4 regions of the Methylobacterium sp. Ger2507 genome follow, and region 1 is predicted to be linked to each of the others. Evidence: riboswitches for the same ligand, from Rfam matches in the RefSeq annotation. Region 1 holds a riboswitch; each other region holds the start of a gene.
What was found. A riboswitch is a leader RNA that binds a small molecule or an ion and turns the genes downstream of it on or off. The one in region 1 is predicted to bind cobalamin.

Region 1 (2,878 bases):
GGTCACGGTCTGCGAACCGGGCGTTCGTTACCGTCAGGTCGCCTTCCAACGAGAGCCAGGGCGTCACCGCGTAGCGGTTGGTCCACTCGATGCCGAACCGGCGAGTAGGGCGGCTCGGCTCTGTCGTGCCGGTGTCGCCCTGAAACAGGTTCTCGGAGGCGAAATCCAGTCGGAACAGCGCTACCGCCGTTTCCAGCCCAGCGATGCTGCGGTTGCGGATGCCGATCTCCGAGCCCGTCGAGGGCACGAGGAAGGGCGAGCGGGCGATGTTGAACAGCGGGCTGGCCGGATCAATCGTGGCGGTAACGCCGCGCGCATCATTGGAGTGGAAGCCGCCGCCGTAGTTCACGAACAGCTCGGTATCGAACCAGGGGCCGAGCACGAGGCCGAGCTTCGGGTTGACGATGCCGTCCCGCGCCGTCCCCGAGTTGGCGGGCGTATCGGAGCGAACGTCGGCGTAGAACCCATCAGCACGGAAGCCGATGCTGGTGCGCAGCCAGTCGGTCCAGCGCACCCGGTTCTCGTAGTAGAACGCCGCGCTCGCCTCCAGCACCCGGTCGTCAAGCACGGTCGAGCGATACTGTCGCGCGATGGTGTTAAAGAGCCCAACCCGGATATCGTCGGTGCGGGTCTGCACCCCTATCTCGTTCTCCATCGGCAGCCCGAACAGGTCACCCTGGAAGGTGTGGCTGACCTCCCCGCCGCCGAGCACCCGACTGTCGCGCTGGCGGAACTGGTCGCCGTTCACTGGATCGTTGAGGAAGTAGGTGAAGTCGTTGAACAGGTTCATCTGGTACCGGATGACGTAGGCGTTCGCCCGCGTGATCCCGGCCTCGCTCGTCTGGCTCCAGCGCCCGGAGAGTGAGAAGCGGCCGGTGTCGCCGCCATCGTTGGGGTTTAGGGTCCCGTAGCGGCCGATGATACCCTCCGCCACGGCGCGCCCCGGTATCTGGTTCGTGGCGTTCCACTTCGCCCAATAGGCCATGCCGGTGAGCGCGAAGCCGTCGAGGGCCGTGCCCTGGCTATAGCGGACGACGGCGTTGAGCTTGGCGAGGCGATCCGGCACATCCCAGGGGCCGTCATAGGTCTGGGCCTCGCCTGCGACTAGTAGATTGCCTTGACCGAGGGGCGCGGACGCGATGGTGAGCGCGCGCTTGTAGCCGAAGCTACCGAAGGAGGTTAGCGCGAGGTTCCGGTCCACCTTGTCGAGGTAGTCGATCCGTACCGACCCAGCGGAAGCGAAGTCCCCATCCCGGACGAAGTACGGTCCCTTGTGGAACTCCACTGCGCCAACGAGTTCCGGAATTAGGAAGTTGAGGTCGGCGTAGCCCTGGCCGTGGGCATGGGTGCGCATGTTCACCGGCATGCCGTCGACGGAGATGGCGATGTCGGTGCCGTGGTCGAGGTTGAACCCGCGCAGGAAGAACTGGTTGGCCTTCCCCTCCCCGGAATGCTGGGTGACGATGAGCCCCGGCACGCTCTCCAGCACCTCGCCGGGGCGCGTGATCGGTCGGCTGTTAAGCGCCGCACCGGAAATGGTCCCCGCACTCGCCGCATCAACCGTGCGCAAACCGCCGCCGATGCCGGTCACGCCACCGACGTAGCCCGCACTAGCCGCAGGTCCGGTGATGCCGGCCACAGGCGTCTCGGCCGTCACCGAAAGTTCGGCGAGATTGGCTTCTGCAGCCTGAGAGGATGCTTGCTGTGCACGCGCCCCTGGGGACGAAAGGATGGCACAGGAAGCCAGAAGAAGCGTTCGGGAGGCGGTGTGTAAGCGAAGGGGGGACATGGGACCCTGGGCGACGTCTGTGGCACGTCACCGCGAAGACGCCAGCCCAGATGCCGCACAGCATCCGTCCCGACACCCATCAGGACACCCCGCCCGATGCGTTTCGCGTGTGACCACGGCTGACGGCAGGTCTCCTGGCTTGCGGGTCGCGGCCCTCTCATCGTCTTCCCAGGTCCGGGGACCCAGTGACGTGTTGATGATGGGCTCGCCGCTTACAGTTGCGGGGGCAGCCGTGGCTTCGGGCCTTCACCCTCACCGCGTTCCCTTTTGATCCTCGTGAGAGGAACCGTCAGGCATAAGGGGCATCACAGAACGCTACAGCGTCAATGCCGTCTTGGGTGTTTCCGGCCAGGTGTTGTTAGCGGGTGACAAGCTTCGGCCTACGAGTGCTTCAGTTCGTTGGCGGGCTACGTCTGCTGTCTGAACTCCCCAACCTAAAAGCGGACCGGCCAAAATTCACCCAACCCAGTCATTCCAAGGTGCCTCTCCGCTAGCCTGCCTCGCAAAAGCAGCTCGTGCGCCAAGCGCATAGCTCAGCGGTGTCGGATATCCGATCCGATACCCGACATCCTGCAGACATGCGTTCAACGCAAGCCGATGGCTTATGTTCGTCAAAACGCATCATTCTAACTATATCATAAATATCTATTGTCATTTTGAAATAGTCACCTAAATTTAGTCAAACATTTTATTTGATATAGATTAGAGTGAGTTGAAATCTACCCTCAGTTCATTATCCTGAGATTATCAGGAGCATGTTTTATCCATGCCAAGAATTTTATATTACTGTGGACATTCTACACCGTTAGGAAGGATAATTTCATTATAAGTGTTTGTTTTATAAGTTTTACCCAATCGGACCGGCCATACAACGGCCGATTTGAACGTGAAGTTGGTGTTTATGCTGCCTGCAAACTTCATAATTCCACTCCCAAACACCGGAGCGTAGGGCATTTGTACTTCAGCCAGGATGTATCGCATACCTAGGACGCGGAAGCCCGGGGGAACAGATAAATCGCCAGCAAGTCCAACACTTCGGACCGTTGCATTACTAGATGCAAAGCTGGAGCAAACGCGAGGATTACTACC
Region 2 (2,878 bases), on a different contig from region 1:
GCGAAGGCCCAATTGACCCAAAGGTTGCCGACGCGCTCCGGCACGTCGATGGGCTGGCGTCCGGCATAGGAGACCACTGCGCCCCCGACCCTTTGGTTGAAGGCGTCGTACTGGGCGTGGAGAAGGGCCACGTTGGCGTCGATGCGCCAGGCCTCGAACAGGTGCAGGCTCAGGGCCGCCTCGACGCCGAGGGAGGATTGCTGCCCGACCTGGGTCGCGAGCGCCGCCTCGCCCGGCACCCGCGTGATCGGATTGTCCTTGACGATGCGGTAGCCGGCCAGGGTCCACTCGGCCCGGCCGTTCCAGGCGACGCCCTTGGCGCCGACCTCCACCTGCTCGCCGGTGGAGAGCTTCAAACCGGACAGATTCTGCGACAGCGAGATCAGGCTGCCGACCGGATCGGTGGCGGTGGCGTATTGGGCGTAGAGCGCCAGCAGGGGGGTCGGGTTGTAGACGGCGCCGAAGCGGTAGCTGAGCGCCTGGAAATCCTGCTCGAAGGCGGCGCCCGTGACGAGGTTGGTCCGGTGCAGCACCGGCGCGTCGTAGCGCATGCCGGCCAGCAGCGAGAGCTGATCGGACAGGATCAGGCGGTTCTCGGCGAAGACCGAGGCCTGGCGCGTGTTGGTGACGTAGGCCGGAGTGGCGCGGCCATTGGCCGGGAACAGACCCGGGTCATAGGCGAAGGGATCGACGCTGGTGGTGAGGCCGCCGCCCTCGGAGCTGAAGTTGTTGGTGTGCCGGAACGCGATGGCGTTGACGTCGAACCCGGCCAGGAATTCGTTGCGGAATCCGAACACTGTGCCCCGGACCGTCGCGTCGAGGCGATTCCCGATCTGCTCCTGGCTGTGATAGATCTCGGTGTAGGCCGAGCGATCGATCCGCCCGGTATCACGGTTGAAGGCGTATTGCTCGATGTCCCGCCACTGGCGCCGGCTCTGGAGCCGGTAGGCGGTGTTGCGGATCGTGATGTCGGCGCTCGGCGTCCACTCCGCTCGCAGCTGCGTCCAGTTGTCGGTCCAGAGCATCTGGGCGTCGCGGACGTTGTAGTTGTTGAACCGGATGGCGTCGCGGATGCGCCCGTCGATGAGCGGCGTGCCCCAGTAGCGGGCCGGCTCCTGGTAGCCGAAATCATGGCTCAGGGTGATGGCGAGGTCCGGATTCGCCTGCAGGGTCAGGGCGCCCGAGACCGCGAGATTGCGGAAGTCGCCGTCCGGCGCGATCCAGCCCGCGTCGCGGTTGCCGCTGATGTTGAGGCGGTAGGCGAGCGCGTCCCCGATGGGACCGCCGGAATCGAGGGCCAAGCGCGCCAGACCATCCGAGCCGACGGCCGCGCGCGCCACGTTGAGGGGCGTGAAGACCGGCTTCTTCGTCACCACGTTGATCACGCCGCCGATGGCGCCGTCGCCGTAGAGCACGGAGGCCGGCCCGCGCAGCACCTCGATGCGCTCGACGTTCCAGGTGTCGAACGGGAAGGTGACGGTGCCCGCCCCGACGAACAGGCGGGTGCCGTCGTAGAGCTGCTGGATCGAGTTCGGGCCGGCGAAGCCCCGGGCCGTGAAGGCGCCGTTGCCGTTGCCGGGGGCCGCCACCGTGGTGATGCCGGTGGCGTTCTGGGTGACGGCCTCCGCCACCGTGTTCTGGCCGCGCAGGCGCGTGGTCTCACCCGCGATCACGTCGACGCTGGCGGGGGTTTCCAGGGGCGTCAGGCCGAGGCGGCTGGCGCTGCGGCTCGAGCTGCGCAGGTTCAGCCCCTCGGCGGGCGGCGGGCCGCCGCGCCCGGAGCCCGCGACCTCCAGGGTCTCCAGGGTGACGGCCGAGTGGGATTCGCCGGGCGCGGCGTCGGCCGGCATCGGCAGCAGGCCGCCGAGCAGGGCCGCGAGCGGCCAGGATGTGAGGGGCCGGGATATCGGGGGCCGGGATATCAGGGGCAAGACGTGGCCCTGCCGTGCGCGTCGGGCGCGTGGGGATCGGGACGGGATTTGGGCGAGGGCCATGGGACAACCGGGAAGGGGCGCGGGCATCGGCCAGGGCCGACGAGCCACCTCTGCTAAAGCGAATGTTATAATGTTACAATCGCTGAGTGGTGCCGGACGCGACGTTGTCCGCAAGCCAGCCGTCTTCGGACCGCGCGGGGCGATCGGACGAGGCGGACGGGAGCGGGACGCGCGGGCGCAGACGGGCATCGACGGGACGGCTGACGCGACGGGTCGCGCGGAGTGGCACGTCACCGCGAAGAGGTCGGTCCGTTCGCCGCATGCGAACGCCCCGACACCCACCAGGACACCCCGCCCGATGCGTTTCGCGTGTGACCACGACTGACGGCAGGTCTCCTGGCTCGCGGGTCACCGCCCTCTCATCGTCTTCCCAGAGGCTTGCAACCCCCAGTGACGTGTTGATGATGGGCTCGCCGCTTACAGTTGCGGGGGCAGCCGCGGCGTTGGGGCAGAGCCCCGCACCGCGTTCCCTTTTGATCCTCGATCCGAGGAACCGTCGCGCCGAAGCTAGGCGGTTTCCGGCGCCGGCGTCAATCGACGGGGACGATTTGCCCCCGGGAGCGTTGGCCCCGCGGCGGGGGTCGCACCTGCGATCGCCGGTCACGAAGGAGCAGAAGCACGATGTCCGAGGATGGGATCACGTTCGAACGGGTCCGCGAGCGCGCCCACGAGATCTGGGAGCGCAACCACCGTCCCGAAGGCTTCGAGGTCGAGTTCTGGCTGATGGCCGAGCGGGAACTCCGCGCCGAGCAGGCCCGCCGCAAGCCGGCCGCCGACCGGACCGCCTCGGAGACGCCGCCGGGGGCCGACACGACCGCCCGGTGAGGCCGGCGTCGCTCGCCTTCGGGCGAGGATAGGCCGACGAGGCCCGCGGTAAGGCGCGT
Region 3 (2,878 bases), on a different contig from region 1:
GACAGTTCGGGCCAGTCGATCGGATAGAAGAAGCGATGCTCGCGGCGGATCGGCATGGTCGGCAATGGTCACGGCACGATTGGCGCTGGCAAGCGCCGGGTTCGACCGGCGGCGCTGAATTTCAGCCGGAATGGCTGGAGGGCGCCTGCCACTGCACGCCGGCATGCTCGCGGATGTCGCCCGCCGCGCTGCCGGTGTCGGCGTCGCTGGCCCAGCCGCTCGGCTCCGCCACGTCGAGGATCTCGTCGTCCGGATAGGCGGCTTCGAGAAACAGCCTGGCTTCGCCCTCGGCGGCGGCCCGCACGGTCACCAGCGGTTTGGGTCCCTCGGCGGTCCTGATGTTGGCGATGAACAGCTTCGTCATGTCCGATGTCTCCCGGCGGTGATGACCGCTCACAGAGGGCGGTGACGGGCGAACAGCAAGAGGGCCGGCATCGATCGGCCGCTCGCGGGGGCGAGCGCCCGCGCCGCCTCGGTGTCCGAGACCGGGGTCCCCGCGGGATCGGGCCGGGCACTGGATCGTCAACCAGGGCGTGCATTCCGCCACCGAAACTCGCGGATCGTCTCAACCAGACCGAAACCTCCGGGCGCCATGCTGTCCGGCGGATGATCGCCCCACGTCGCGCGATCGCGCTTGGATGGGGCCTGAGCCAGATTTCCAGACGTCGCTTCTTCCTCCAACGGGTTTCCTGCCGGATTTCGGGCCAAGCCCTGAGGCCGCTGGCCGTCGACGCCGAGTTCACCCGCGACAACGTCGACACGGCCTGTCAGGCCCTGTCGTTGAAGCTGGTGAACCTCGTCGAGGAGGACGACGAAGGCAGCTATGCCTTCCGCCTGACGCGGCCGGGCCTGCTTCTCCTCAACGGCCAGATCGAGGCGGCCGCTGCCCTGATCGACCAGGGCTTTGGTTTGCGCCGGATCAAGACACCGCCCCTCTGGGGCGCGCTCGGCAGCAAGCTCCGTCCGGGCGGACCCGGCATGTCCCTCAAGGGCAGCGGTCCGAGGGCCTACGCCACCCAGTTGATCGTGGCGGTCGCCTCCGGACACGCGATCGTCGCCGGGGACGTCGTCCGGGGCAATGCCAATGGCCCCCGCACCTGGCTGGAGGACGAGTCGGCGCCCCGCGCCGAACGCCAGATCGGACCCTCGCCGCTGCGAAGCTGGAGCCCGGATCAGGATCGGGATCGCCCGCTCTGATCGGAGGGGCGGCCGCCCATCCAGCCTTCACCCGGCTGTCCCCGACCCACCGGCGCTGGGCTTGGCCCTGGCTGTCGCACAGGGAGCACAGGACGCCGATTTCCCGCGCGTTCGATTGACGCTGTCGGGCTTCGTCTGGTCTTCTGACCTCGGACGGTTCCTCGGATCGAGGATCAAAAGGGAACGCGGTGCGGGCGAGAGCCCAACGCCGCGGCTGCCCCCGCAACTGTAAGCGGCGAGCCCATCATCAACACGTCACTGGGTGCCCCGGCACCTGGGAAGACGATGAGAGGGCGGTGACCCGCGAGCCAGGAGACCTGCCGTCCATCGTGGTCACACGCGAAACGCATCGGGCGGGGTGTCCTGGTGGGTGTCGGGGCGTTCGCATGCGGCGAACGGACCGACCTCGTCGCGGTGACGTGCCACAGACGTCGCCCGAGGTCCCATGTCGCCCGCCCCGTCACGGCCCCCCTACCGAACGCTCCTTCTGGTCTCCTGCGCCGGCCTGGTGCCTTACGGCGCGCAGATCCGGCCGGTCTCTGGCCAGGCGGCCGAGGCGAACCTGGCTGAACTCTCGGTCACGGCGGAGGCATCGGCGCCGCCCGGAACCGGACCGGTCGCGCAGGCGGGCTTCGTCGGCGGCGTCATCGGCATCGGCGGCGGTCTCAGGCCCGTCGATGCGGCGAGCGCGGGGGTGATATCGGGTGCGCAGATCAACAGCCGCCCGATCACCCGACCGGGAGAGGTGCTGGAAAGCGTGCCCGGTCTCATCGTCACCCAGCATTCCGGGGAGGGGAAGGCCAACCAGTTCTTCCTGCGCGGGTTCAACCTCGACCACGGCACCGACATCGCGCTCTCGATCGACGGCATGCCGGTCAACATGCGGACCCACGCCCACGGACAGGGCTATGCCGACCTCAACTTCCTGATCCCGGAACTCGTCGGCGCGGTGGAGTTCCACAAGGGTCCCTACTTCGTGCGCGATGGCGACTTCGCCTCGGCCGGTTCGGTGCGGATCGACTATCTCGACAAGACCGACCGCAACCTCGCCCTGACCTCCTTCGGCAGCTTCGGCTACAAGCGGGCGCTCACCATCGCGTCGGCACCGCTCGGGCAGGGCACCCTTCTGGTGGCGGGCGAGGCCCAGACCTATGACGGCCCCTGGGACGTGCCGGACCGTCTGGCCAAGCTCAACGGCGTCGTCCGCTACAGCCAGGGCACGGCCCTGGACGGCTTCGCCCTGACGGGCATGGCCTACTGGGCCCGGTGGAACGCCACCAACCAGATCCCGGAGCGCGCCGTCACGGAGGGGATCATCGGCCGCTTCGGCGCCCTGAACCCCACGGATGGCGGCGACACCGGCCGTTTCTCGCTCTCCGGACGCTGGAGCCGGACGAGCGACGCCGGCATCACCCGGGCGAACGCCTACGTCATCCGCTATGGGATGAACCTGTTCAACGACTTCACGTATTTTCTCAACGATCCGGTCAGCGGCGACCAGTTCCGCCAGCGCGACAGCCGGGTTCTGGGCGGCGGCGAGATCAGCCACATGGTCCAGGGCGACCTCTTCGGGTTGCCGATGGAGACCGAGATCGGGCTTCAGACCCGCACGGACTCGATCCGCGTCGGCCTGTTCAACACCACCGCGCGGCAGGTCCGCTCGACGGTGCTGGACGACCGG
Region 4 (2,878 bases), on a different contig from region 1:
ACCAGGTGGCGCACCAGCGTGGTCTTGCCGGCCCCGAGGAAGCCCGTGACGATCGTGCAGGGAATCTTGGCGACAAGAGTCATTCGGCGGCGTCCGGATGGGGGGGCGCCGCGACGGGCGGCGGGAATGTGGGCGGGAGCGGCGGCGGGAACGGCGGAATACGGGCGACGACGCCCTTGCGGAATTCCTGCGGCCGGGCCTTCCACGGTACGATGCCGTCCGGCGTCTCGGCATAGAGCGCGACGCCGTCCAGGATGATGCCGGCCGAGGCGACCGGATCGAGATCGCCGTAGACGTAGGTCCAGCGCCCCTGCGACGCGACCGCCACCGTGCAGGGCCGCTTGCACACCGAGAGGCACTCGACGCTCTCGACCGTGATGCCCGGATGACCGCCCGCGCTCACCGCCTCCTGGAGGGCGGCGAGCAGGCGCGCCCCGGCGCGTGGCTCGGAGACGTCCCCGGCCGCCCGGCAGGTGGCGCAGACGTAGAGCGTGACGGCGGCGCTGTCCGTCCGAGGCGAGTCTTTGGGTATCTGATCCTGCAACTGGTCAGGCATGGGCCGTCCGGGCCTTGCCGAACAATCCCCAGGCCCAGCCATAGGCCAGCCCGATCACGGCCCAGAACACGAAGGCGATGCCGAGCGAGCGTGCGGCGAACTGCGCCGCGTAGGCCGCCGGCAGGTTCGAGGCGGCGTGGCTGGTCTCCGGCGCGCCCGCGAGATGGGGGGCGACCAGGAGCACGATGCCCCCCGCGATGGTGATCGGCGCGCGCCGGATCGCGATGAGGTACAGCCCCATGGCGGTGGCGAGCGCCGTCATCACCCACCAGAACTGGCGGTCGGCGAGCGGCGCCGCCGCCATGCCGGGCAGTTCGGGCGCCAGCCCGAGAGCCGGTGCCAGGGCCACCGCGAGGAACCCCCCGATGGCGAAGCGCAGGCCGGTTTCGGGGCTGGGCTCGCGGTTGCAGGCGAGCAGCACGGCGCCGAGCAGCAGCGCGTAGCCGACGCCGCCCACCAGGGTGGCCAGCGCCGTGAAGGCCATGCGCGGCAGGCCGGGGCCCGGCTGCCAGTCGGGCGCCACCTCGCCGCCCGCGACCGAGGGGTCCTTGGTGCCGTGATCGTGACCGCCGTGGATGCGCACGACCAGGGAGGCGGGCGACAGGCGTGCGGGATCTGCCGAGGCCTGCGTCTCGTAGCGCTCGGCCGCGATGATGAGCGGCGAGGTGAGCGCGAGCTGCAGGCCCGTCGCGACCACAGCCGCGAGGAAGCCGGCGACCAGGGCCGCCGACACGAGCCGGATGATCATGGGGGTGTCTGCCTTAAGCGGAGGCGCTCAGTGGCAGGGGAAATTCTGGCTGTGGCGGAAGTCGTGCGCCGCATTGTGCAGCGCCATCGCGGGGGCGAAGCCCGCCATGAACACGAGGCCGAGGCCGAGGAAGGCGGCCACGAGCACGGCGCCGAGACGCTCGTTGGTGCGGGTGCCGGTCAGGACGAGGGTGTTGGTCGACATCGGTTCATCTCCTGGCCGCCCCGCCGGCGGCCGTCACGGATCGATCGGGTGGACGGAAGGTCCACGCTCGATGGCAGGTCCACTCTCGGCGGCAGGTCTCCTGGCTCGCGGGTCGCTGGTCCTGCCGCCTTCCCGGATCGCTCCAGTGGCCGATGGCAGTCCCGTCTCCGCTCACAGTTGCGGGGGCAGCTGCGGTTTCAGGGTCGCCCCCTCACCGCATTCCCTTTTCACCCCGTCGCCGGGGCACCGTCCGATCCACGCTTCTACGCGGTTGCCGTCGCGCTGACAACGCGGCCCGGATCGGATTCCGGCCTTTGACCCGAGGGCTCGATTTCGGGCACAGGAGGCTCATGCCGAACCTCCCTCCCAGACTGACTCTCGTGCTCGGCGGCGCGCGCTCCGGCAAGAGCGCCCACGCGGAGGGGCTGATCGAGGCCTGTCCCGCCCCCTGGCTGTACCTCGCCACGGCGCAGGCCTGGGACGACGAGATGCGCGACCGAATCGCGCTCCACCGGGAGCGCCGCTCGGCCGACTGGATCACCCGGGACGTGCCGATGGACCTGGCCGGGGCGGTGGCCGCTGCGCCCGGGCCGGTGCTGGTCGATTGCCTCACCCTCTGGCTCACCAACCTGATCCTGGCCGAGGCCGACGTGGAGGCCGCCACCGCCGCGCTGTTGGCGGCCTGCGCGGCGGCGCCCGGCCCGGTGGTGCTGGTCGGCAACGAGGTCGGGCTCGGCATCGTGCCGGACAATGTGCTGGCCCGCCGGTTTCGCGACGCCGCCGGGCGGCTGCACCAGCGCCTCGCGCGACAGGCCGACCACGTCGTCTTCCTGGTGGCGGGCCTGCCCCTGATCGTGAAACCCCAAGCCGGAGCCACCCCATGACGGACGCCGTGAACGACGCCGAGCGCCATCGCGAAAAGATGGAGAAGCGCAAGGCGGTGCAGGACGCCGAGGTCGCCGGCAAGACGATCGAGAAGGGGCTTCTCATCGTCAACACCGGTCCCGGCAAGGGCAAGACCACGGCGGCCCTCGGGCTGATGCTGCGGGCGCTGGGCCATGGCTGGCGCGTCGGCGTGGTCCAGTTCATCAAGGGCGCCTGGGACACGGGCGAGAAGCACGCGCTCCAGGTCTTCGGAGACCGGATCGACTGGCACACCCTCGGCGAGGGTTTCACCTGGGAGACCCAGGACAAGGCCCGCGACATCGCCGCCGCCGAGCACGCCTGGGCCAAGGCCCTCGACCTGATGGCCGATCCGACGATCCGCCTCGTGGTGCTGGACGAACTCAACATCGCGCTGCGCTACGATTACCTGGACCTCGATGCCGTGGTGGCGGCCTTCCGGGCGCGCCGGCCCGACCTCCACGTCA

Region 2: linked by a shared signal. The riboswitch ahead of ACV7NL_RS17305 (TonB-dependent receptor) and the one ahead of ACV7NL_RS23835 (TonB-dependent receptor) in region 1 are both predicted to bind cobalamin.
Region 3: linked by a shared signal. The riboswitch ahead of ACV7NL_RS12130 (TonB-dependent receptor) and the one ahead of ACV7NL_RS23835 (TonB-dependent receptor) in region 1 are both predicted to bind cobalamin.
Region 4: linked by a shared signal. The riboswitch ahead of ACV7NL_RS07455 (CbtB domain-containing protein) and the one ahead of ACV7NL_RS23835 (TonB-dependent receptor) in region 1 are both predicted to bind cobalamin.

Annotation. Positions count from the first base shown of each region.
Region 1 is NZ_JBUYVC010000002.1:49,103-51,980, reverse strand. It holds gene ACV7NL_RS23835 (TonB-dependent receptor) at 1-1,789, opposite strand, end outside; cobalamin riboswitch at 1,897-2,095, opposite strand; gene ACV7NL_RS23830 (TadE/TadG family type IV pilus assembly protein) at 2,573-2,878, opposite strand, start outside.
Region 2 is NZ_JBUYVC010000001.1:3,759,298-3,762,175, forward strand. It holds gene ACV7NL_RS17305 (TonB-dependent receptor) at 1-1,850, opposite strand, end outside; cobalamin riboswitch at 2,304-2,507, opposite strand; gene ACV7NL_RS17310 (DUF2934 domain-containing protein) at 2,616-2,819, shown strand.
Region 3 is NZ_JBUYVC010000001.1:2,621,676-2,624,553, reverse strand. It holds gene ACV7NL_RS12145 (hypothetical protein) at 1-56, opposite strand, end outside; gene ACV7NL_RS12140 (hypothetical protein) at 122-364, opposite strand; gene ACV7NL_RS12135 (hypothetical protein) at 607-1,197, shown strand; cobalamin riboswitch at 1,335-1,536, shown strand; gene ACV7NL_RS12130 (TonB-dependent receptor) at 1,643-2,878, shown strand, end outside.
Region 4 is NZ_JBUYVC010000001.1:1,599,334-1,602,211, forward strand. It holds gene cobW (cobalamin biosynthesis protein CobW) at 1-83, opposite strand, end outside; gene ACV7NL_RS07445 (DUF1636 family protein) at 80-556, opposite strand; gene ACV7NL_RS07450 (CbtA family protein) at 549-1,304, opposite strand; gene ACV7NL_RS07455 (CbtB domain-containing protein) at 1,332-1,508, opposite strand; cobalamin riboswitch at 1,582-1,774, opposite strand; gene cobU (bifunctional adenosylcobinamide kinase/adenosylcobinamide-phosphate guanylyltransferase) at 1,859-2,392, shown strand; gene cobO (cob(I)yrinic acid a,c-diamide adenosyltransferase) at 2,389-2,878, shown strand, end outside.